DNA from 2 places in the Brevundimonas sp. PWP3-1b1 genome. Region 1 is predicted to be linked to the other one. Evidence: riboswitches for the same ligand, from Rfam matches in the RefSeq annotation. Region 1 holds a riboswitch; the other holds the start of a gene.
The links. Region 1 has a riboswitch for glycine ahead of ACP69V_RS11995 (TonB-dependent receptor domain-containing protein). Riboswitches for the same ligand answer to the same signal wherever they lie in the genome.

Region 1 (9,993 bases):
TGGACCGGGGCGCGCGACTTGCCGGAACTGAACGAGGGGTCGCCGTCTTTCCGGTCGTTCGCCTATGGTGCGCCGGATTCGGTGACGGCCCTGTGGCTGGATCGCGGGGCCTCCGGCTGGCGGATGGACGTGGCGCCCTGGGTGCCCGACGACTTCTGGCGGGGATGGCGCCAGGCGGTGAAGGCCAAGGACCCCGAGGCGGTGACCATCGCTGAAACCTGGTTCGATTCGTCCAAATACTTCCTGGGCGACACTTTCGATGGGACGATGAACTACATCTTCCGCGACACGGCGCTGAATATCGCCTCAGGCAGCGACGTCGCCGGCGCCTATCGCAACATCGAGTTGATGCGCGAGCTCTATCCCGCCCAGGCTTGGCGCGCGTCGATGAACCTGCTGTCCACCCACGACACCGCGCGCAGTCTGTGGCTGCTGGGCGATCATGGCGACGATCCTGCGGCGACGGCGCTGGCGCGCCGCCGGTATCGCCTGGCTGTGCTGATGCAGGTCGCCTGGCCGGGCGCCCCGACCGTCTTCTATGGCGACGAAGTCGGGGTGACGGGCGGCGAGGATCCCGACAACCGCCGCACCTTCCCCTGGGCGGACACCGGCGGCGATCCTGACATGACAACCTACGCCGAGATGCGCAAACTGATCGCGCTTCGCCGCCAGCATCCGATTCTGGCCCTGGGCGAACTGGGCGCGCCGCTCTACACGGACGCCCATGTCGTGGTCGCGCCCCGGACGCTGCAGGATCGGGTCGCCCTCGTCGCAGTGAACAACTCGGATGCGGAACGTACGGTTCAGATCGACCTGCCGCCGACGTTGCGCGGTCGTTCTTATACAGACGCCCTAACCGGCCAACGGCTTGAGGCCGGACCGACCATTCAGTTGAGACTGCCTCCCTTGTTCGGCGCGGTCTTGGTGTCGGACGGGGCTTGAGGCGGTACGGAGCAGGGTGGGTGCTGGCCACCTGCCTGAGCCAAGGGGCAGTGTTAATTAGCTTGGTCGGGAGGCGTTTTCAGACTGTCTCGCCGAAGTCGGCCGCTGAAAAAGCGACTGCTTACGGGTGCGTATGCGCAAAGACATTTCAAGTCCTGCTCAACCACGTCAGTCATGAGGAGGAACCAGAGCCGCCCCAAGCATCCTCTACGCTTCAAGTTGAAAAGCAATCGTTCCGATCAGGCCAGTTCGCTCTACGCCGCGATTGAATATTGTGAACTGCGCGCCTTGGGCGTCGGACAGAGTATGAACGATCGCCAGGCCGAGGCCGGAGCCCGATGCCTGGGATGAGGCGGCGCGGAAAAAGCGGTCGGTAAGGTGGGGGAGCGTGGCTTCGTCGACGCCTGGGCCGTGATCCCAGACGCAGACCGCACCGGTCGTTTGCACATGCACGATTACAGGCGGCGCGCCGTGGTGGAAGGCGTTGTCGATAAGGTTGAGGATCTGTTCGGTGATGAGGTCCTCGGCGCCGAGGACGGTGACCGGTTCGGCCGGAAGACGAAGACGCAGGGCGCCGTCAGGAAAGCTGCGGCGCTCACGGGCGGCCTGGCAGGCGCGGCGGGCCGCGCGGCCGAGGTCGGCGGAGGATGAGATTCGGGCGCCGTCGGCGCGGGCCGTGGACAGCAGTTGCCCGACGAGGTGCGTCATGCCGCTGACGGCGTCGCGAGAATCTGCGATCAGCCGTCTCTCCTGATCCGTCCAAGGACGGGAAGAGCCTGCGAGAAGTTCGAGATTGGCGGACACGACCGACAGCGGTGTGCGCAGTTGGTGCGAGGCGTCGGCCGCGAACCGCTGAATGCCGGAGGTCGAGGTCTCCAGCCGCGCGAGCAGATGGTTGAAGGCGTTCAGGACCGGCCAGAACTCGCGCGGCGCCAGATCGACATTGGTCGGGGCGAAGTTCGCCGAGGGGCTGGGGCGGCGCGTCAGGTCGTCGATCAGGCGTTTCAGCGAGTTCAGACCCCATTGCAGGGCCGGCCAGATCAGAAGGGCGGCGAGCACGACCAGCAGGCCGGGCAGAAGCAGCATGCTGCGGTAAAGCTCCCGCAGGCTGGCGCGGCGGGAGTCCAGGCTCTGGGCGACCGAGACGCGGACAGGGGCGTCGCGGCCGGGAATGATCAAAGTCTGTTGCGCCATCCGCACCGCAACGCCCCTGACGGACAGGTCCGCGAACGCCGGCCGGTCCGCTTGCGCCTGGGGGAGGTTGGGCAGTTCTTCATAGCCGGTCACGAGCCGCTCGCCTTCGCGGACGCTGTAGAAGACGGCGTCACGCTCTGGCCCGTCCAGCAAGGCCAGGGCCCAGGGTTCTACGTCCACGGTGACGCGGCCATCGGTAACCGACACGGTCTCGCGGATCGTTTGCAGCGCGCCCGCCAGCAACCGGTCCGCATTGCTCGCCACCACCCGCTGGGCCGTCCAGGCGCCGACCGCCAGGACGACGACGGCGAAGATCGCCAGCGGAATCACCTGTGCGATCAGCAGGCGTATGACCAGGCTGTGGGAACGGGCAGGCCGGGCGCGGCTCATGGATCGAGACGATACCCACGGCCGCGAATATTGGTCACGGCTGGGCCGTCGGGCTGAAGCTTTCGACGCAGCCGACCGACGTGGATTTCCAGCGCGTTGAGGGACGGCGCCTCGTCTTGCGGGAAGACCTCGGCGGCCAGCAGGTCGCGGTCCACCACCTGTCCCGGCCGGGACGCCAGGACGCGTAAGGCGGCCCATTCACGGGGACGTAAGGCGAGGTCGCGGTCGTTGACCAGGGCGCGCCCGGTGCGCCAGTCGCAGAAGAGGGTTCCGACCACGACCGCGCCGGCGGCCTGTCCCTGGCGCCGACGCACGATGGCGCGCAGGCGTGCGACCAGTTCAGACGGGGCGAACGGCTTGACCAGATAGTCGTCGGCCCCGAGGTCCAGGCCCGCGACGCGGTCGCCGAGGGCGTCGCGCGCCGTCAACATCAAGACGGGCGTCGAGGATCCCCGCCGCCTCAGGGTTCTGAGCACTTCGAAGCCGTCGATGTCGGGCAGGCCGATGTCCAGAATGGCGGCGTCGAAGACCTCGGCGTTTTCGAGCTGCAAGGCCTGTTCGCCGCTGTCGATACAGCTTGCCTCGAACCCCGCCTCGTGAAGACTGGCTTCGAGCGAATGCCGCAGCGCCTTGTCATCTTCGACGACGAGTATTCTCATGGCGACGGAACGGGGCGACGGATCATGCGCGACACCATAACCAGAAAGCCGGAGCGGTGAAGACGGATCGACGACATATGCTGATGGGTCTGGCGGGAGGCGTGGCCGGATTGGGCGCCGCCGGCTGTTCGTCGGAGCCGGAGGGGGCAGGCACGGCGCAGCGGGTGCGCTGGCTGGCGCGTCGCGAAGGGGCGCTGCACATCCTGACCAACACCAGCCTGATGGGGCCGGTGCTGGAGGCCTTTCGTCGTCGCTGGCCCGGGATCAGGGTGCATCTGGAAGACATCAACTCCACGCGGATCGCCGAACAGGTTCGCGCGCTGGCGGATACGGGGCAGGACGGGCCGGATCTGGTCTGGAGCACGGCGATGGACGTGCAGGTCAAGCTGATCAACGACGGCTATGCCCAGGCCTACAAGTCCCCGCATCGGGCGGCGATGCCAGACGGGTCGGTGTGGCGCGATCAGGGATATGGGCTGACGGCCGAGCCGATCGTGTTCGCCTATAACAAGGGTCAGCTCGCGGGCGATATCGTACCGCGCAGCCACGCGGATTTGCTTCGGTTGCTGAGGACACGGCCTGACGTCTTTGGCGGCCGCGTCACCCTCTATGACGCCGAACGCAGCGGCGTGGCCCTGATGCAGTTGTCGGCGGACGTGCAAATCTATCCCGACGCCTGGCCCTTGATGGAGGCGCTGGGCGCCCAGCGCCCGCGACTGGACACCTCGGGGCAGAGGATGATGGGCCAGATCGCCGATGGCCGGATGGTGTTCGCCTATAATATGAACCGATCCTATGGTGAGTCCTGGGCCGAGCGTGTTCCCCAGATCGGGTTGATCACGCCTGACGACTATCATCTGTCCGTGTCGCGGGTGGCCTTTATTCCCCGCAATGCCGCGCACCCGAATGCGGCGCGTCTGTTTCTGGACTTTCTGCTGTCGCGCGAAGGCCAGCGCGTGATCGGCGCATTGGGGGTTCGGCCGGTGCGCGACGATGTCGATGCGCCCCTGCGACCTGCGTCGCCCGGGGTTCGACCTATTCGGGTGGGGCCGGCCCTGCTGGCCAATCTGGATCAGGCGCGCCGTGCGACCCTGCTGAAGCGCTGGCACGCCGCGATGCGTCCTGGCGTCAGGGCCCCCTCGGATCCCGCCGCACCCTGAGCGTTCCTGTGGATAAGTCCACAAAGTCCGAAACCCGCCTTTCTGTCACGATGCCGTCACGGCCGTGTAAGCCGGACGTGGGGCGCGGCTATAAGTGACGTTGCTTGATCTTGAAGAGCAATGAAATGCGAAGGTCGCCCTTATTGTAGCAATAAAATTGCCGTTTTCACGTATTTGACACCAGGCTCGGGGTCGATCTTACTCAGGTTCAGCAAGGCGGGAGAGATCGGCTCCGGCCGACGCCGAAGGCGCAACCGCCCCGGAAACGCTCAGGCAAACGGACCGTCTTGCTGAAGGAACGCTGGAGAGAAGGACGGGTCCGGGGGATCCGGCCTCGCCGAAGGAGAAACGGGTCGCAAGGCCCCGAAGCTCTCAGGCCTGATGACAGCGGGGGCGAAACGACGCCGCAGAGCGTCGCTCGCGTCAGACACCCCTGGGGAGGGGCGTCATCTTTATGAGGACCATCGCCTTGTCTCGTCTCAACCGCCATCTGACCACCTGCTGCAGCGCCATCGCCCTGCTTTCGTGCGCCGGGATCGCTCACGCGCAGGACGCCCAAACCGCTCCAGAGGCCGCCGCCTCGGTGGACGACATCGTCGTCACCGCGTCCCGGATCGACCGGGCCGGCTTCCAGGCGCCCACGCCAACCATCCATCTGACGGCCGAGGATCTTTCGGTCGGCGCGCGCCAGAACATCGCCGCCGCGCTGAACGACATGCCTCAGTTCAAGGCCAGCAGCTCGCCCCAGACGACCGGCACCAACACCGGCGCGGGCAATGCGCCGGTCGATCTGCGCGGCCTGGGGATCAACCGCACGCTGGTCCTGATCGACGGGCGTCGGGTGTCGAGCGAAAACGACCTCAACAGCATTCCGTCCGTTCTGGTCAAGAGCGTGGACGTCGTCACCGGCGGCGCATCTGCGGCCTGGGGTTCCGGCGCCGTCGCCGGCGTGGTGAACATCGGCATCGACCGCTTCTTAACCGGCGGCAAGCTGGGCGCCGAGTACGGCATCTCGTCCTTCGATGACGCTGAACAGCAGCGGTTCGAAGCGGCATGGGGCACGCCGTTCGCCAACGGTCGCGGTCATTTCGTGATCGGCGGCGAATATCTGGACAACGACGGCGTCGTTCCCAAGACCTCGCGTCCGGCGATCGGTCGCTGGGCCCAGGTCTCGAACGGCGCGGGGGGTTTCGTCACCGTTCCCAACGTCGGCTTCTCCAACGCGGCCTACGGCGGCTTGATCATGTCCGGTGTCAACGCCGGACAGGTGTTCAATCCCGACGGCACGTTGCGCGCCTTCAACTACGGCACGGTGGTGGGTGCGAACACGGTCGGGGGCGAGGGGCCGTCGAACGATGACCTCAGCCCCCTGGTCACGCCCCAGCGTCGTTACGCCGGCCTAGCCAGCGCCACCTACGAGCTGTCCGACAAGCTGCGGCTGACGGCTGACGTTCGTCACTCGCGGATGTGGAACAACTACATCTGGTTCGGCGACCACAACCGCGGCAATCTGACGATCAAGAACGACAACGCCTTCCTGTCTACGGCGATCAAGCAGCAGATGGCGGCGGCGGGACAGACCTCGTTCACCATGGGCCGCTTCAACTCCGACCTGTCCTATTCGACCATCGATTTCGAGCGGGTCACGACCCAGGCGACCATCGCCCTGGACGGCGAGTTCGGCGACAACTGGCGCTGGGGCGCCTATTACAGCCACGGCGAATACGAGAACAATATCGACACGCCAGGCTTCCTGCTGACCACCAACTACGCCCAGGCGGTCGACTCGGTCATCAGCCCCGTCACCAATCAGCCCGTCTGCCGCGTGACCCTGACCAACGCCAACTCCGGCTGCGTGCCGATCAACCTGTTCGGCCTGGGCGCGCCGTCTCAGGAAGCCATCGACTATGTCACCGGCACACCCCAACAACGCACGACCACCAAGCTGGATGTCGCCGGCGTCAGCCTGCGCGGCGAGCCCTTCAGCCTGCCGGCGGGGGACGTCTCGATCGCCGTCGGTCTGGAGGCCCGCAAGGAGCAGACCGATCAGCGCGTGGGTGAGCTGGACGCCGTCAAGGCGTTCCAGACCTTCAGCTTTTCGGCCATGTCGGGCGAGTTCACCGTCAAGGAAGCCTTCGGCGAAATCCTGGTGCCGATCGTTCGGGACTTGCCGGTGCTGAACAATCTGGAATTCAACGCTGCGGCCCGTATCTCGGACTACGACACCACGGGCTCGATCTGGTCGTGGAAGGTCGGCGCGACCAACGAGTTCTTCCCCGGTTTCCGCGGGCGCATCACCCAGTCGCGCGACATCCGGTCGGCGAACCTGGCCGAACTCTACACCACCACCACGACCGGCTATAACAACATCAACGACCCGCTGAAGGGCCAGACCGTCTACACGCTGAACAACGGCGGCGGTAATCCGAACCTGGCGCCGGAAACGGCGGACACCCTGACGCTGGGACTGACCTATTCACCGCCGTCGATCCCCGGCCTGAACATGTCGGTCGACTACTACAACATCAAGATCGACGACGTGATCACGACGATCGCGCCTCAGGACCTGGTCAGCCGCTGCTTCAACGGCAACACCGCCCTGTGCGCCAATGTCGACCGCGACGCCTCGGGCAATCTGATCCGCACGCGGTCCACCTATGTGAACCTGGCGGAGTATCAAACCGACGGCATCGACGCCGAAGTCTCCTATTCGTCGCCGGCGGACCTGTGGGTTCCGGGCGCGACCGGGCGGGTGCAGATGCGCCTGGTCGGAACCTGGGTGAACAGCCTGACGACGGACGACGGCATTTCGGAGATCGAGTACGTCAAGTCACAGGGCTACGCCTTCGGCCTGGGCGTGCCGGAACTGCGGGTCAACGCCAGCCTGGGCTGGCAGGGCGAGGTGTTCGGCGCCAACCTGCGCGCCCGCTACATCTCGGAAGGCGTCTACAACAGCACCGTCAAGATCGTGAACAACGACATCGACGCCTTCACCTACGTCGATCTGGGGCTGACGGCCGATCTGGCCCACTACGGCGCCGAGGGCGTCGAGCTCTACGCCAATGCGACCAACCTGTTCGACAAGTCGCCTCCGGATGGTTCGCTCTTCTCTCCGTACTACGACGTCGTCGGTCGGTACGTCACGGTCGGCGCGCGTTACCGCTTCTAGTTCTGGCAGCGCGCCGCCGGTCGCCGGCTTCGGTCTCCCGATCAGGAGCCGGCGACCCCTTCTTTTCCCCCCAGTTCACGGTCCGAATGATGATGTCTCGTCTCCCGCTGGCCCTCGCGCTCGCCTTGTCCGTAGCGCCCGCCGCCTTCGCCGAAGCGCCCAAGCCGGCCGCCATCGTGGCCGATGGACTGCCGGCGGTGCCGGACGATCTGGTGGCCGCGACCCAGCCCTATCTTCAGGCGCGTCGCGCCGCCTTCATGGGGTGGAACGCCGCCGACCGATCCATGCTGGTCAAGACCCGGTTCGGCGCCACCGACCAGCTTCACGTTGTCGCCGGTCCCGACGGAGCCCGCACCCAGATCAGTTTCGAGGCGGAGCCGATCGTGGGCGGCGCCCTGTCGCCGTCCGGCCAGACCCTGCTGGTCCAGAAGGACAATGGCGGGGATGAATTCTATCAGCTCTACACCCTTTCCGGCGGTCGGCTGGCTCGCATCACCGACGGCAAGAGCCGCAACTGGTTCGGCGCCTGGAGCCCGGACGGCAAACGGGTCGGCTATGCCTCGTCGCGGCGCAACGGCGCGGACATGGACCTGTATGTCGTCGATCCTGAAAATCCCTCGACCGACCGTCTGGTGGCGCAGGTTTCCGGCGGCGGGTGGAACATCGCCGATTTCTCCAGGGACGGGACCAAGGCCCTGGTCCTGAACCGGATGTCGATCAACAACGCCGTGGTCTATGAACTGGACCTGGCGTCCGGTCGCATGACCCCGCTGACCGATCCGGCGGCGCAGGTGTCGTATGTCGACCCCAAATATGCGGCCGACGGCACGGTCTGGGCGACATCCAACAATGACAGCGACTTCCTGCGCCTGGGGCGGATCGGCCAGGGCGGTTTCGTCCCCGTCAGCACCGAGACCCGGTGGGACGTCAGCGACTACGCCCTGGCGCCGGACGGCAGCTTCATCGCCTATGCCTTGAACGAGGCGGGCGTTTCGCGGCTCAAGGTCATGGATGTCGCCACGGGCGCGGTGCGCGTCGTCACCGGCCTGCCGGACGGCGTCATCCCCTACAGCATCGGCCCGGCCATCGACATTGCGCCTTGGGGCGCGATCGGGCTGAGCCTGTCGTCCGCCCGCGTGTCGGGCGACGCCTTCTCCATCGATCCTACGAACCTGGCGGTCACACAGTGGACCGACAGCGAGACCGGCGGCTTGGATCCCGCGATCAACATCGAACCCAAGCTGGTGGAGGTGAAGAGCTTCGACGGCGAGACCGTGTCCGGCTTCCTCTATCAGCCTGACCCGACCAAATTCCCCGGCAAGCGCCCGCTGATCGTCGACATCCACGGCGGACCGGAAGGCCAGACCCGTCCCGACTTCCTGGGCTCGCAGAACTATCTGCTGAACGAACTGGGCGTGGCGATCTTCTTCCCGAATGTGCGCGGGTCGTCCGGCTACGGCACCCGGTTCGTCAATCTCGACAACGGCCCGTTCCAGCGGGAGAATTCGGTCAAGGACATCGGCGCCTTCCTCGACGCGCTTGAGGTCGATCCGACCCTGGACGCCTCGCGGTTCGCGGTCACCGGCGTCTCTTACGGCGGCTATATGTGCTACGCCACGGCGGTCCATTACAGCGACCGGCTGAAGGGGGCGAACTGCTACGTCGCCATCTCCAACTTCGTCACCTTCCTGGAAAACACCCAGTCGTATCGCCGCGACCTGCGGCGCGTGGAATACGGCGACGAGCGTGATCCGGCCCAGCGCGCGCAACTACAGGCCATCTCGCCCCTGACCAGCGTGGACAAGATCACCATTCCGCTGCTGGTCGCCACAGGCGGCAACGACCCCCGCGTCCCGGCGTCCGAAGCCGACCAGATCATCAGCGCCGTGCGCGGCAACAGCGGCACGGCCTGGCATCTGCTGGCGCAGAACGAGGGACATGGTTTCCACAAGAAGGAAAACGAGGACTACTATTTCTGGACCAGTCTTCTGTTCTGGAAACAAACGCTGCTGGGCGACGCCGCGCGCTGAGCCCGACCGGCGCGTTTCAGAAATCTACCCATGACCTTCAGAAGCCTCGTCGCGGCGAGCGCGGTTTCGGCCGCGCTGCTTGCGGCGCCCGCGATGGCGCAGACCCGCACGCCGGTTCACACCGACCATCACGTCCACGTCCATTCGCCCGCCATTCTGGAGATCCTGCCGGCCTATTGCAGCAGTCCGGGGCGGATCGGCGCCTGTGATCCGGTCTTCGTCGAACCGCTGATGGCGGCTGATCTGCTGGCGGACATGGACGAGGCGGACGTCCAGACGGCGTGGATGATGTCCACCGCCTATCTGGCCGAAAGCCCGATGATGGTTCCTGAGCTGGCCGACGCCGCGACACGGGTTCACGACGCCAACGCCTTCACCGTGGCGACTGCGGCGGCGCATCCGGGGCGACTGGTCGCCTTCGTGTCGGTCAACCCGCTGACGCTCGATGC
Region 2 (9,993 bases), on a different contig from region 1:
AGGCGCCGACGGCGAAGACGATGCCCTTGGTCTCGGGCGTATCGGTCGGTAGTCGGGGACACAGGATGGCGAACAGCGGCCCCAGGATGAGCACGCCGCTGATGACGTGGACCAACCACCCGACGGCGAGGTTTCCCGGCATGCCCAACATACTGGCGATGACCCCCTGGAAGGGATCGAACCAGTTGAGGAACAGATTGGGTATTTCGAGCAAGGATACGGCCATGGTCGCCGCAAACCCAGCGATCAGACCCTTTTGTACGCGTGACATCATGACCTTAGCGCCTCCCAACGCATGAGTGGTTCTCTGATAACGCGCAGACAGGATACGCCTGACTGGGGAGGACTGCGTTCACGTTGCCGTGGTTAGCGGTTGCAGCAACGCAACCGCAATAATATCGGCTAACTAGCGGAACAGCTTGCGGAAATAGCGCCGCACTTGTTTGCGGCCGCGCGACAGGCGACGACCGGACCGCTTGGTCACGACCTTTTCGGCGCGCAGGGCCTGTTGCCAGAACACCGGCGCGAACTCCGGCTTCTTCCGCATCAGGCGGCGGAAGGGATAGACCCATTTCGGGCGGGCGTACTGGGCGCGAATGAACTGACGCTTGGCCCAGAACGAGCTCTTCAGGATCAGCATCAGGCCCACGGCGATGACCGGAATCCCACCGGGACCCGGCAGGGGCGCGATCAGAATTCCCAGCAGCACCACGAACACGCCGCCGATCATCAGCGCCCAGCGTTTCACCAGACGCAGCATGCGGCTGCGCGGTTTCGAAGGCTGAGCGAGGAGAACGGAGAGGGAGGTCACGGATACGCCAGATGGGGAGGGGAGGTCGTTATGACAACGGTCGCCACGGCCGCGCGATCCCTCGTCGGGAAAGGAAAAGACGACCGTGACGACCTTGCCACAAACCTCTTAAGGGCCTGCGTCGATGGCGGATCGGTGTCCGGCGAATGACGCTTTGGTCATGAACCGCAGTCGTTCGCCGGCTGTTGCCGACGCGACACGCCTCAGCCGTAGCGGACGCCGGTCAACTGCTCGGATTCCGCCCAGAGCCGGCGCGCGACCTCGGCGTCGCGGGCCTGGGGCTTGATGACCGCAACGCCCGGCGGGCCCTTCATTTCCTGAAACCCCGTGGGGCCGTAATAGCCGGCCGGGACCATGTTCGGCAGGGTCGCGGCCATGAGGATCGGCAGGGCGCCGTCAGCGGCGGAATGGCTGAGCACGCCCTCCAGCAGCCGCGCGCCGCGTGCGAACAGGCCGGGCTTTCCGGCATGACCGTTTGTGATCAGGTCGGTGCGAGCAAAACCGGGGTGGGCCGCGACGCTGGTCAGACCCCACCCTCGCGCGTCGCTGCGGCGCTGCAGTTCGATGGCGAACATCAGCATGGCCAGCTTTGACTGCTGATAGACGGGCCAGGGGCTGTAGCGGGTGGTGGAGTTCAGGTCGTCCAGTCGGATATGGCCGCGGCGGTGCGCGACGCTGGACAGTTGGATGACGCGTGCCTGGGCTTGGGTCAGCAGAGGCAGCAACCGGCCGGTCAGGGCGAAATGGGACAGGTAGTTGGTCCCGAACTGCATCTCGAAGCCATCGACGGTCGTCTGACGTGTCGGCAGGGCCATGATGCCGGCGTTGTTGATCAGGATGTCGATGGGCCGTCCGGCCGCCAGATGACGATCGGCGAAGGCGGCCACGGACGCCAGGTCGCCGAGGTCGAGCAGGTCGAATCGGACATTGGCGGCCGGATGACGCGCGCGGATCAATCGCTCGGCCTCGGCGCCCTTATCCGGATTGCGGGCCGCCAGCACCACCTCGGCGCCTTTTGAGGCCAGGACGAGAGCGGTTTCCAGTCCCAGACCGCCGGTCGCGCCGGTGACGATGGCCAGTTTACCGGAAAGGTCGGGGATGTCGTTGGTGGTCCAGGTCATGACCATGACCTAGTGCGGGATCGAGGCCACGTCAGCCCCTTCCCGAAGGAAGGGGCGACTTGCGGATTACGCCGCCTGGTTCGACCCTGCCGGGGCGGACCAGCGCAGGACCGGCGTGCGGGCGGCGCGGGTTTCGTCCAGGCGCTTCAGCGGCGCATGGAAGGGGGCGCCCTTGAAGCGATCCACGTCGCCGGCTTTCGCCGCTTCGGCCAGCAGACGCATGGCGTGGATGAAGCGGTCCAGTTCGGCCTTGGACTCCGTCTCCGTCGGCTCGATCAGCATGGCGCCGTGGACGACCAGGGGGAAATACATGGTCATCGGGTGGAAGCCCTCGTCGATCATCGCCTTGGCGAAGTCGAGCGTGGTGATGTCCGTGCCCTTCAGCCATTCGTCGTCGAACAGGGCCTCGTGCATGCACGGGCCGTCGGGGAAGGCGGCGCTCATCAGGTCTGACAGGCGGGCCTTGATGTAGTTGGCGTTCAGCACCGCATCCTCGGCCACCTGACGCAGGCCGTCGGCGCCGTGCGACATCATGTAGGACAGGGCGCGCACATACATGCCCATCTGGCCCTGGAAGGCGCACAGACGGCCGAAGGCCTGAACAGCCTCGTCTTCCTCGCGCTCGATCAGGCGATAGCCGTTGTCGTCATGGACCACCCACGGCGCCGGGGCGAAGGGCGCCAGGGCTTCGGACAGCACCACCGGACCCGCGCCGGGACCGCCGCCGCCGTGCGGCGTCGAGAAGGTCTTGTGGAGGTTGATGTGCATGGCGTCGACGCCGAGGTCGCCCGGACGAACCCGGCCGACGATGGCGTTGAAGTTGGCGCCGTCGCAGTAGAAGTAGGCGCCCGCTTCGTGGGTCAGGCGGCTGATTTCCAGGATGTCGCGCTCGAACAGGCCGCAGGTGTTGGGGTTGGTCACCATGATGGCGGCGACGTCGTCGCCCAGCTTGGCGGCCAGGTCGGCCACGTCCACGCGGCCGTCCTCGGTCTGGGCGACCTCGACGACCGTGTAGCCGACGAAGGCGGCCGTGGCCGGGTTGGTGCCGTGGGCGCTGGTGGGCACCAGCACCTTGCGGCGCTTCTCATGCTGGCCCGAGGCCTCGTGCGCGGCGCGGATAGCCATCAGGCCGCACAGTTCGCCGTGCGCGCCTGCCTTGGGCGACAGGGCGACGGCGGGCATGCCGGTCAGGGTCTTCAGCCAGTGGGCCAGCGTGTCCATCAGCTCCAGCGCGCCCTGGACCGTCGAGATCGGCTGCAGGGGGTGGATGTCCGAGAAGCCGGGCAGGCGCGCCATCTTCTCGTTCAGGCGCGGGTTGTGCTTCATCGTGCACGAGCCCAGCGGATAGATGGCCAGGTCGATGGCGTGGTTCTTCTGCGACAGGCGCACATAGTGGCGCATGGCCTCCGGCTCGGACAGGCCGGGCAGGCCGATCGGATCCTTACGGACCAGGTCGCCCAGGTCAGAGGCGTCCGTCCTGGGTTCCGGCAGATCGACGCCGGTCTTGCCCCAGCCTTCGCCCTCGAAGATCAGGGCTTCATTTTGCAGGAGACCGCGGCCGCCGGTCAGGGTGGCGGGCTTGGTTTGGACCTGGTTCGGGGCGGTCGGGCGGCCGACAGTGTTCATGGTGCTCATGGTCAGTATCCCTTAGGCGCCGAGGACTTGGGTAAGCGCTTTGGCCAGGATCCGGATGTCTGCATCCAGGGTGGTTTCGGTCGCGGCGACCAGCAGGACGTCATCCATGCCGGCGTCGGGGGCCAGGCGGCTGTAGGGTACGCCGGCCAGGATGTGGTGGCCGGCAAGGGCGTCCACGACCTCGGCCGCGTTCCTGGGCAGGCGCACCGCGAACTCGTTGAAGAAGCGCGAGGTCAGGATTTCGACGCCGGGGATGGCGGCCAGAGCGTCGCGCGTGGCGACGGCCTTCTCGTGGTTCAGCAGGGCCAGTTTGCGCAGGCCCGTCTCGCCCAGCAGGCTCATGTGGATGGTGAAGGCCAGGGTGCAGAGGCCCGAGTTGGTGCAGATGTTCGACGTCGCCTTGTCGCGGCGGATATGCTGCTCGCGGGTGGACAGGGTCAGGACGAAGCCACGCTCGCCGTCGGCGTCCACGGTTTCGCCGGTCAGGCGGCCGGGCATCTGGCGGATCAGCTTCTCGCGCGTGGCGAACAGGCCGACATAGGGACCGCCGAAGTTCAGGGCGTTGCCGATCGACTGGCCCTCTGCCGCGACGATGTCCGCGCCCATTTCGCCGGGCGATTTCAGCAGGCCCATGGACACGGCCTCGGTGACCACGACGATCAGCAGGGCGCCGGCGGCGTGGGCGGCCTCGGCGATCTTGGTCACGTCGGTGGCGGTGCCGAAGACGTTGGGGGTCTGCACGACGACGCAGGCCGTGTCGGGACCGATCTGGTCGATCACGGCGGCCTCGGCGTCCACGGCGGCCGGCAGGGCCAGGGTCTCGACGCCGACGGCGTGAACCACGGTCTCGGTCGCCTTGACGTAGTGGGGATGGACGCCGCCCGAGATCACCGCCTTGTTGCGACGGGTCACGCGGGTCGCCATCAACACGCCCTCAGCCATGGCGGTCGAACCGTCATACAGGCTGGCGTTAGCCACCGGCATGCCGGTCAGGTTCGCGACCTGGGTCTGGAACTCGTACAGGTACTGCAGGGTCCCTTGCGCGATTTCCGGCTGATAGGGGGTGTAGCTGGTCAGGAACTCGGAGCGCTGGATCACGTGATCCACCGTCGCCGGGACATGGTGCTTGTAGGCCCCTGCGCCGCAGAAGAAGGGCACGGCGCCGGCCGTGGCGTTCTTGGCCGCCATGGCGGACAGGGCGCGTTCGACCTCCATCTCGCCGGCCACGCGGGGCAGGTCCACCGGCCCGTCCAGCCGCGCCGCCTCGGGCACGTCCACGAACAGGTCGTCGATCGATTTCGCGCCGATGGCGGCGAGCATCGCCGTGCGGTCGTCGGGCGTCAGGGGGAGATAACGCATGGTCTTGTCCTGGGCCGTGAAAGGCCGAAGACCCTCTGACTTTTAATCAGAGGGTCCGATGGGTCTTAGAGGGTGGCGAGGAAGGCGTCGTAGGCGGCCTGGTCCATCAGGGCGTCCAGTTCGGCGGCGTCCGACACCTTGATCTTGGCGAACCAGCCGTCGGCCTGCGGGGCCGAGTTGACCGTTTCCGGCGCGGTCGACAGGGCGTCGTTGGCTTCGACCACTTCGCCCGATACGGGGGCGTAGACGTCGGAGGCGGCCTTGACGCTCTCGACCACGGCGAAGCTGGCGCCCTTGGTGACGGTCTTGCCGACCTCAGGCACTTCTACGAACACCACGTCGCCCAGGGCGTCGGCGGCGTGTTTGGAAATACCCACGGTGGCGATGTCGCCGTCCAGGCTGACCCACTCGTGATCCTTGGTGAACTTCATGATCTGATCCTCAGACGGTCTTCGGTTTGCGATAATAGCGTTGCGCCACGAAGGGCATGGCGACGACTTCGGCGGCGGCGGGCTTGCCACGCACGATCACCTTCAGGTCCGTGCCCAGCGCGGCATAGGCCGGCGGCACGAAGCCCATGGCGATGTTCTTGCCCAGGGTAGGGGACGGGCCGCCCGAGGTGACCTTGCCGATGACATTGCCCTCGGCGTCGGCGATCTCGGCGCCTTCGCGGGCCGGGGCGCCTTCCTTGACGATCAGGCCGATGCGGACGCGCGACGGACCTTCGGCCAGTTCCTTCAGGATGCGGTCGGCGCCGTTGAAATCTGCGCGCTCCTTGCGCGACTTGGACAGTGCAAACGTCAGCCCGCCTTCGACCGGGCTGGTCGTCGGGTCGATGTCGTGGCCGTGCAGAGGCAGGCTGGCTTCGAGCCGCAAGGAATCGCGGGCGCCCAGGCCGATCGGCTTGACGCGGGCGTCTTCCAGGATGGTGTTCCATATCCGCTCGGCCTGGTCCGCCGGCACTGAAATCTCATAGCCGTCCTCGCCGGTATAGCCGGAACGCGAGACATAGCAGTCGGCGTCGAACAGCATCAGCCGGGCGCATTCCATGAAGCCCATCTCGGCCAGGATCGGCTCGTGCGCGACCATGACCTCGGCGGCCTCCGGCCCCTGGATGGCGATCAGGGCGCGGTCCAGAACGATCAATTTGGCGTCGCCTTCCAGGTTCGCCTCCCAGAAAGCGAAGTCCTCGTCCTTGTTGCCGGCGTTGACGACGACGAACAGGCCGTCGTGGTCGGGACGGCCGGCCATCAGGTCGTCGATGATGCCGCCATCCTTGTTCAGCAGCAGCGAATACTTCTGCTTGCCGGCCTTCAGGATTTCGTAGTCGCCGGGCACGAACCGCTCGAACTGGGCGGTCGCGTCCGCGCCGGTGATCTTGCACTGACCCATGTGCGACACGTCGAACAGGCCGGCGTGTTCGCGGGTCCAGCGGTGCTCGGCCAGGACGCCTTCATACTGAACCGGCATGTCATAGCCGCCGAAGCCCACCATGCGGGCGCCCAGGGCGCGGTGCGCGGCGTTCAGAGGCGTGGTCTTCAGGGTCTGGTCGGTCATGGTTCAGGCTTTCACGGTCGCGTGTTGTGGCGGAGCTCCGCCGTCCTCGCGCCCCCGCTGTCCTGAAGCCTGAGAGATTCCGGCGACCAAATCATGTCGCCTTGCTCCGTCGGCGCGCCCATCGAGAGCGACTTTCCAGCGTCCGTATGCTGTCGCGGTCCGTTTGCCTGAGCGTTTCCGGGGCGGTTGCGCCTTCGGCGTCGAGCCTGATTCCTCAGTCTCGAACTCTCCCGCGAGAGCGCTCGACCTAAGGCATCGACTCCGGCCCCAAGTCAAGCGGGCGGGGAACAAGCCTGCGTGTCGTGGATTGTCGTGGGGAGCCCCCACTCGAAACCCAGGAAGACCAAAATGTCCATTATAGACAAGCTGTTCGGCGACGACGACAAGCAACGCACCAGCCCCGCCAAGCCCGATGGGCCTATGCAGAAGGTGCTGGACGAACTGGCGTCGCTAAACCCCGAGCCGATCGAGACCCTATCGCCGGCCGAGGCCCGCCAGCAGCCGACCCCGACCGACGCGGTCCACTCCCTGCTACGCAAAGCGGGCAAGGATCCGAAGGCCGACGACCTGGGCGTCAAGATCACCGACATCACCATCCCCGGCGCCGCCGGCCCGATCCAGGCCCGCATTTACAAACCGCATGACCATTCCGAGGACAAGCTGCATCCGGTCGTGGTTTATTTCCACGGCGGCGGCTTTGTGATCGCCGATCTGGACGTATATGACGGCGGCCCGCGCGGCGTGTCCAAGATGGCCGATGTCATCGTCGTCTCGGTCCATTATCGCCAGGCGCCGGAACATCACTTCCCGGCCGCCCACGACGACGCCCTGGCCGCCTATCGCTGGGTGCTGGACAACGCCCAGAGCTTCAATGGCGACCCGCAGAAGGTGGCGGTGATGGGCGAAAGCGCAGGCGGCAACCTAGCCATCGGCGTGTCCATGATGGCGCGCGACGCCGGCCTGCCGGCGCCGAAACATCAGGTGCTGGTCTATCCGGTCGCCGGGGTGGACATGGACAATGAGTCCTACGTCGAGAACGCCGACGCCAAGCCGCTGAACAAGCCGATGATGCAGTGGTTCGTGAAGCACATCTTCGCCAACGAGGCCGACGCCCAGGACCCGCGCATCAATATCGTCGAGAAGGCGAACCTGGCCGTCCTGCCATCCTCGACCGTCATCTGCGCCGAGATCGATCCCCTGCGCACCGAAGGCGAACTGCTGGCAGAGAAGCTGGAACAGGCCGGCGTGGACGTGCGTCACAAGACCTTCCACGGTTCGACGCACGAGTTCTTCGGCATGGCGACGGTCGTGCCGGACGCGGCTGCTGCCCAGACCTTCGCCGCGCATGAGCTAAAGCGGGCGTTTGGGACGGCGATCCTGCCGATCTGATTTCCGACCCACAATTCCGTCATCCTCGGCCTTGTGCCGAGGATCCATACTCCCGGTGCTCACCGGTGCGCCGCGTCTTCGAAGGAGCGTATGGATCCCAGGCACAAGGCCTGGGATGACGGCGGGAGGATGTGGAGAGGGTTTCTTGCTCTTGCCGTCGCGCGTCTCGCCCGCCAAGAACGGGCGACCCCCAGAACCGGATCGACCCCATGACCCGCACCCGCCTCGACGCCCATATCGCCGCCCTGGATGCGCCGGAGGGCCTGAAGACCGTTCTGACCGTCGTCGCCGCCACCTGCGCCCAGATCAGCGATGTGGTCGCGGGCGGCGCCCTGGCTGGCGCCCTGGGCGCATCGGGCCAGATCAATGTCCAGGACGAGGAGCAGAAGAAGCTCGACGTCATGACCAACGACATGCTGACCGACGCGCTTCTGGCCAGCCCCGCCGTCGCCGGCGTCGCATCCGAGGAAATGGACGAGGTCCAGCCGGCGTCCCATTCGACCGGCGAATATCTGGTCCTGTTCGATCCGCTGGACGGGTCGTCCAACATCGACATCAACGCCATGGTCGGCACCATCGTCTCGGTGCTGAAGTCCGCCACGCCTTCGCCGACCGAGGCCGACTTCATGCAGCCCGGCCGCAATCAGGTCGCGGCCCTCTATGCCCTGTACGGCCCCCAGACCATGCTGGTCCTGACGACCGGCTCAGGCGTGAAGGGTTTCACCCTGTCGAACGACGGCGATTGGCTGCTGACCCACGACGACATCGCCATCTCGCCGGACACCAAGGAGTTCGCCATCAACATGTCGAACCTGCGCCACTGGTCCGGGCCGGTGCAGACCTATGTGGGCGACCTGTTGAAGGGTGAGGAAGGCCCCCGCGGCAAGAACTTCAACATGCGCTGGGTCGCGGCCATGGTCGCCGACGTTCACCGCATCCTGATGCGCGGCGGCGTCTTCCTGTACCCGTGGGACAGCCGCGAGCCGACCAAGCCCGGCAAGCTGCGCCTGATGTATGAGGGCAACCCAATGGCCTTCCTGGTCGAACAGGCCGGGGGCAAGGCGACGACGGACGGCGTGCAGCCCATCCTGGACATCCAGCCCGAGCATCTGCACCAGCGCATCGCGGTCGCCCTGGGTTCGGCCAACGAGATCGACGTCTACGCGGGCGCGTGATGCAGATCGCCGCCACAGACGCCCTCCTGGTCATCGACCCGCAGAACGACTTCTGCGAGGACGGTTCTTTGGCGGTCGCCGGCGGGGCGGGGATCATGCCGCTGATCAACCGGCTGGCGGAGCGGTTCGACCGCGTGATCCTGACCCAGGACTGGCACACGCCGGATCAGATCAGCTTCGCCTCCAACCACCCCGGCGCAGCCCCCTTCACCGAGGTCGAGGTCGCTTACGGCCGCCAGATGCTGTGGCCGGACCACTGTCTGCAGGGCTCGCCGGGCGCCGACTTCCACCCCGACGTCGCGCCGACTGTGCAAAAGGCCCTGGCCGTGATCCGCAAGGGCTACAATCCGGCGGTGGATTCCTATTCCGGCTTCTTCGAGAACGACCATCGCACCTTGACGGGCCTGGCCGGTCTGCTGCGCGACTTGGGCGTGACGCGGGTCTTTCTGGCCGGTCTGGCCTTCGACTACTGCGTCCGCTTCACCGCCGAGGATGCGGTGCGGCAAGGGTTCGAGGCCGTGGTGATCGCCGACGCCAGCCGCGCGATCGCGCACCAGACCGAGGCGGCGGCGCGGGATAGTTTCCGGGCGCTGGGGGTGGCGGAGATTTCCGCCAACACTCTGTCTTTATAAGCCCAGAGCGAGCGCGCCGACTGTCGCCGCCATGGCGAAAGCGGCGATCGGCAGGCTCACCCTGCCGACTTTCACGCCGATGCTGACGAGACGGCTGCCGTAGGCCTTGTGCCGCTCCGAATAGAGATCGTCCCGAAGCCGCGACCAAACTTTGGGATACTCTGTAGAAAAGGACGCCAGAAGCCGGTCAACCGGTGGCTTATCGGGCGCGATCCTACCGGTCAGATGAAGCCAGTCGGCCCGATGCTTCGCCAGCGCCAGTGCGCCGACTGTGATGACCATCGACGGCGCCAGAAAGATCCAGAAGAAGAAGG

Region 2: linked by a shared signal. The riboswitch ahead of gcvT (glycine cleavage system aminomethyltransferase GcvT) and the one ahead of ACP69V_RS11995 (TonB-dependent receptor domain-containing protein) in region 1 are both predicted to bind glycine.

Annotation. Positions count from the first base shown of each region.
Region 1 is NZ_JAFCTO010000002.1:40,055-50,047, reverse strand. It holds gene ACP69V_RS12015 (alpha-amylase family glycosyl hydrolase) at 1-942, shown strand, start outside; gene ACP69V_RS12010 (sensor histidine kinase N-terminal domain-containing protein) at 1,150-2,526, opposite strand; gene ACP69V_RS12005 (response regulator transcription factor) at 2,523-3,185, opposite strand; gene ACP69V_RS12000 (ABC transporter substrate-binding protein) at 3,263-4,345, shown strand; glycine riboswitch at 4,553-4,640, shown strand; gene ACP69V_RS11995 (TonB-dependent receptor domain-containing protein) at 4,815-7,514, shown strand; gene ACP69V_RS11990 (S9 family peptidase) at 7,604-9,544, shown strand; gene ACP69V_RS11985 (amidohydrolase family protein) at 9,575-9,993, shown strand, end outside.
Region 2 is NZ_JAFCTO010000001.1:755,492-765,484, forward strand. It holds gene ACP69V_RS03630 (DUF6789 family protein) at 1-274, opposite strand, end outside; gene ACP69V_RS03635 (hypothetical protein) at 407-760, opposite strand; gene ACP69V_RS03640 (SDR family oxidoreductase) at 1,015-1,932, opposite strand; gene gcvPB (aminomethyl-transferring glycine dehydrogenase subunit GcvPB) at 1,999-3,567, opposite strand; gene gcvPA (aminomethyl-transferring glycine dehydrogenase subunit GcvPA) at 3,580-4,926, opposite strand; gene gcvH (glycine cleavage system protein GcvH) at 4,992-5,357, opposite strand; gene gcvT (glycine cleavage system aminomethyltransferase GcvT) at 5,368-6,483, opposite strand; glycine riboswitch at 6,539-6,624, opposite strand; glycine riboswitch at 6,629-6,726, opposite strand; gene ACP69V_RS03665 (alpha/beta hydrolase) at 6,832-7,872, shown strand; gene ACP69V_RS03670 (class 1 fructose-bisphosphatase) at 8,082-9,047, shown strand; gene pncA (bifunctional nicotinamidase/pyrazinamidase) at 9,047-9,679, shown strand; gene ACP69V_RS03680 (hypothetical protein) at 9,674-9,993, opposite strand, start outside.